2 regions of the Streptomyces sp. NPDC088746 genome follow, and region 2 is predicted to be linked to the other one. Evidence: riboswitches for the same ligand, from Rfam matches in the RefSeq annotation. Region 2 holds a riboswitch; the other holds the start of a gene.
The links. A riboswitch is a leader RNA that binds a small molecule or an ion and turns the genes downstream of it on or off. The one in region 2 is predicted to bind glycine.

Region 1: another riboswitch for glycine. It lies ahead of gcvP (aminomethyl-transferring glycine dehydrogenase); the one in region 2 lies ahead of gcvT (glycine cleavage system aminomethyltransferase GcvT).

What each region holds. Positions count from the first base shown of each region.
Region 1 is NZ_JBIVLA010000003.1:976,018-978,404, forward strand. Features, by position in the region: gene gcvP (aminomethyl-transferring glycine dehydrogenase) at 1-1,258, opposite strand, end outside; glycine riboswitch at 1,452-1,547, opposite strand; gene ACIP63_RS18815 (PRC-barrel domain-containing protein) at 1,681-2,052, shown strand; gene ACIP63_RS18820 (DNA polymerase IV) at 1,974-2,387, opposite strand, start outside.
Region 2 is NZ_JBIVLA010000002.1:1,225,320-1,227,706, forward strand. Features, by position in the region: gene gcvH (glycine cleavage system protein GcvH) at 1-246, opposite strand, end outside; gene gcvT (glycine cleavage system aminomethyltransferase GcvT) at 335-1,462, opposite strand; glycine riboswitch at 1,630-1,727, opposite strand; gene ACIP63_RS13110 (AAA family ATPase) at 1,901-2,387, shown strand, end outside.

The DNA.
Region 1 (2,387 bases), on a different contig from region 2:
GGAGGTTCACCCCGCGCTCACGGGCGGCGGCGACCACACCGGCCGCGCCCCCCGGCACGCGGACCGTGAGGGTGTCGAAGTACGCGTCGTGCACGACCTCGGTCCCGGCGGCCCGCAGCCCCTCGGCCAGGATGGCGGCGAACCGGTGGGTGCGCCGGGCGATCGTCCGCAGCCCCTCGGGCCCGTGGTAGACGGCGTACATGCCGGCCATGACGGCGAGCAGGACCTGGGCGGTGCAGATGTTGCTGGTGGCCTTCTCGCGGCGGATGTGCTGCTCGCGGGTCTGCAGCGCCAGCCGGTAGGCCTTGTCGCCGTCCGCGTCTACGGAGACACCGACGAGGCGGCCGGGCAGGCTGCGGGCGAACTTCTCGCGTACGGCCATGAAGCCGGCGTGCGGTCCGCCGAAGCCCATCGGGACGCCGAAGCGCTGGGTGGTGCCCACGGCGATGTCCGCGCCCAGCTCGCCGGGCGAGGTGAGCAGCGTCAGGGCCAGCAGGTCGGCGGCGACGGACACGATCGCGCCCAGCTCGTGCGCCTGCTCGATGACGGGCTTGATGTCGCGCACGGCACCGGAGGCGCCCGGGTACTGGAGCAGCACGCCGAAGACGCCCCGCTCGGCGACCTCGGCGGGGATGCCCTCGCCGAGGTCGGCGACGACCACCTCGACGCCGGTCGGCTCGGCGCGGGTCTCGATCACGGCGACGGTCTGCGGCAGGGTGTCGGAGTCGACCAGGAACACGCCGCCCTTCACCTTGCCGACCCGCCGTGCCAGGGCCATGGCCTCGGCCGCCGCGGTGCCCTCGTCGAGGAGCGAGGCGCCGGAGGTCGGCAGCCCGGTGAGGTCGGCGACCATCGTCTGGAAGTTCAGGAGGGCCTCGAGCCGCCCCTGGGAGATCTCCGGCTGGTACGGCGTGTAGGCCGTGTACCAGGCGGGGTTCTCCATGACGTTGCGCAGGATCACCGGCGGGGTGAACGTCCCGTAGTAGCCGAGCCCGATCATCGGTGCGAGCACCTGGTTACGGTCGGCGAGGCTGCGCAGCTCGGCCAGGACCTCGGCCTCCGTACGGGCCGCGGGGAGGTTCAGCGCCTCGGCACTCTTGATCACGTCGGGCACTGCGGCGGCGGTGAGCTCGTCGAGGGAGCCGTAGCCGACCTGGGCCAGCATCTTCGCCTGGGCCTCGGCATCGGGCCCGATGTGGCGCTGCTCGAACGGAATGCCCTGCTCCAGCTGGGAGAGCGGAGTGCGACGGGGGGTCATGATGGAGGCCTCCTGGTCTGTCACGACCTGCGAGGGGCGCCACGGCGTGGCTGCCCGAACGGCCTCCCCATCTGTCATCTCGACCTGAGAGCTTCACCGGCACGCCTTGGGGCATACCGGCTTTCACCGTCGGTGAGGGTGGTTCCCGTCGCGGCATGTGCCGTACGGGTCCCGCCCTGCTTTCCAGAGTGACCTCGTCCGTGCGGTACGGGGGCCTGAGAGATTCCGGGGAGGAGTTGCTCCTTCGGCGCCTCCGAATCGCTCCGGAGGACTCTCCCGCACAGGGTCAGCAGCCGAGCTCCAGCCTACCAGCGGGGCCGGGGCGGGCCGTCTCGAGTGGCCGACATCCCGGATCTGGCATTTCGTAGTGAGGGTGGAGCAGCCGCGACCACCTGATGCAGTCGTGACCAGTGGGAGGCACCGTGCAGACCGACATCGATCCGCGCAGCCTGATCGGCCGCAAGGCTTTCGACCGCCAAGGTGCCAAGATCGGAACGGTGGACGAGGTGTATCTCGACGACGCCACCGGGGTCCCCGAGTGGGCCGCCGTACGCACGGGTCTCTTCACCAGGGACGCGTTCGTCCCGCTGGAGCCGAGCGAATTCGTCGACGGCGCGCTCGTGGTCCCCTTCGAGCGGGCCCTGATCAAGGACGCGCCGGACTTCGGTGTGGGGCGCCATCTCTCGCCCGAGCAGGAACTGCAGCTCTACCGCCATTACGGACTGGACTCCTCCCCCTCCGCCGGTCCGGGGCCGGACAGGGACTTCGGCAGGCTCGCCGGCCACGAGGAGTAGTCCACCGGGTCCCGCACCAGGCGGAGCGGATCGGCCGGCTGCAGCTGCGGATCATCGATCCGGAACGTCCGTACCCGGCCGGGCGGCGTCCACGGTTCCTCGAAGCGCACGGTGACCCGGCCGACGCCGCTGCCCTGCACCCAGCCGTGCCCGTAAACCTCGTGCCGTACGTCGTGCCCGGCCGGCCAGCGCCGCGCGGCCAGTTGCTCCTCGCTCTCCCTGGTCTCCTCTCCGGGCTCCTCCTCCGCCGCGCGCTGCCCCTCGTCCGCCGCGGAGGCTGCGGCGGCTGCGGCGGCTGCGGACTCCTCGGCGGCGTGCTCCGCGTCGGCCGCCTG
Region 2 (2,387 bases):
CTGGTTGGCCGCGGTCACCTCGCCGGTCACCGGCGAGTACAGGTCGCTGACCGACTTGGTCGACTCCAGCTCACCGCAGGTCTCGCCCGCGGTCACCGTGTCACCGACCTCCGGGAGCTGGGCGTAGACGACGTCACCGAGCGCGTTGGCCGCGAACTCGGTGATACCGACCGTGGCGACGCCGTCCTCGAGGGCCGACAGCCACTCGTGCTCCTTGCTGTACCGCAGCTGCTGGGGGTTGCTCATGACCTGAATTCTCCTGTACGCGGGGGAGTGCTGATGAACGGTGGTCTTACGGTGTGAGACACGACTGCGTCACGTGCGGGGGCAGGTGTCACTTACGGCGCTTGTAGAACGGCAGCGCCACGACCTCGTACGGCTCGTGCTTGCCCCGGATGTCGACCCCGACACCCTCGGTGCCGGGCGCGGCGTGCGCCGCGTCCACGTAGGCCATGGCGATCGGCTTGCCCAGGGTGGGCGACGGCGCACCGGAGGTGACCTCGCCGACGACCTTCCCGCCGGCCACGACGGGGTAACCGGCGCGCGGCACCCGGCGGCCCTCGGCGACCAGGCCGACGAGCTTGCGGGGCGGGGCGGTCTCCGCACGGGCCGCCGCGGCGCTCAGCGCCTCGCGGCCGACGAAGTCGCCCTCCTTCTCGAACTTCACGACCCTGCCCAGGCCCGCGTCGAAGGGCGTCAGCGCGGTGGTCAGCTCGTGCCCGTACAGCGGCATGCCCGCCTCCAGGCGGAGCGTGTCGCGGCAGGAGAGCCCGCAGGGGATCAGACCGTACGGCGCACCGGCCTCGGTCAGGGCCTTCCAGAGCTGCTCGGCGTGGGCGGGTGCCACGAAGAGCTCGAAGCCGTCCTCGCCGGTGTAGCCGGTACGGGCGATGAGCGCGGGGACGCCGGCGACCGTTCCGGGGAGTCCGGCGTAGTACTTCAGTCCGTCCAGGTCGGCGTCCGTGACCGACTTCAGTACGGCGGGGGAGTCGGGTCCCTGGACGGCGATCAGCGCGTACGCGTCGCGGTCGTCCCGCACCTCGGTGTCGAAGTCCCCGGCGCGCTCGGTGAGGGTGTCCAGGACGAGCTGGGCGTTGCCCGCGTTGGCGACGACCAGGTACTCGGTCTCGCCCAGGCGGTAGACGATCAGGTCGTCCAGGATCCCGCCGTCCTCCGCGACGATCATCGTGTAGCGGGCCCGGCCCACGCCCACGGTGGCGATGTTGCCGACCAGCGCGTAGCTCAGGAAGGCCGCCGCCTGCGGACCGGTGACGGTGATCTCGCCCATGTGCGACAGGTCGAACAGGCCGGCCCGCTCGCGTACGGCGTTGTGCTCGTCACGCTCGCTGGCGTACCGCAGGGGCATGTCCCAGCCGGCGAAGTCGGTCATGGTCGCGCCCAGGGACCGATGCAGGGCATCGAGGGCGGTGAGACGGGGGGCGGCGCTCGGGGCAGTGCTCATGGACATGGCTCCAGGGCATGACGACAGGGGGTGGTTCCCTCCCCATCTGTCATCGGAACCTGAGAGGTTCGCCGAAAGCCCCTGAAAGGGTCCCGACGGGGTCGCCCCCGTCAGCGTCGGCTTGCACCTTGGGTGGAGCCGCAGAGCGGCCCGCTTTTCAGATCTGCCTCATCCACGCGGTACGGGGCCTGAGAGATTCAAGGGAGGAACTTGCTCCTTCGGCGCCCGGCGCACACGGTGACCGGGACTCTCCCGCGCGGATTCAAACGGCCTGTATGCAGTTGGCGGGGTCATCATCGCACGCATTGCGGGAGAGTGGGGCGTCCAGGCCCGGACGGGTGCCGACACCGACACGTACAAGCGGAAGCGGTTGTGCCGCATTACCTTTTCTTTACACTTCTTGGGCAGGTCAGTGGGTGACTCGGCAGGGGGAAGGCGATGACGTTGCAGCGCTACGCGACAACCGCGGGGGCGGCACGCGGTGCGATGCCCCAGCAGCCGGGCGCGCCCGCCCGGGAGCTGACGGGCGGGCGCGCTCCGGCGGTGCGTGATCTGCGGGGCGGGGGCGGCCGGGGGCCGAGCGGCCTGGACTTCGCGGCGGGTGACGTGGTCGTGGTCTCGGGGCTGCCCGGCAGCGGGAAGTCGACGCTGATCCGGCGGGCGGCGGAGGAGCACGCGGTCGACTCCCAGGACACCAGGGACCGCTGGGCGGCGGCTCTGCCCGGTTTACTCCCGTACGCCCTCTACCGGCCCCTGGTGCGTGCCGCGCACTACGCCGGGCTGTGGCGGCGCCTGCGGTCGGGCGGACCCGTCGTCGTGCACGACTGCGGCACCCAGACGTGGGTGCGGCGCTGGCTGGCGCGTGAGGCCCGGCGCCGGGGCAGCGGCCTCCATCTCGTCCTGCTCGACGTCACCCCCCGGGTGG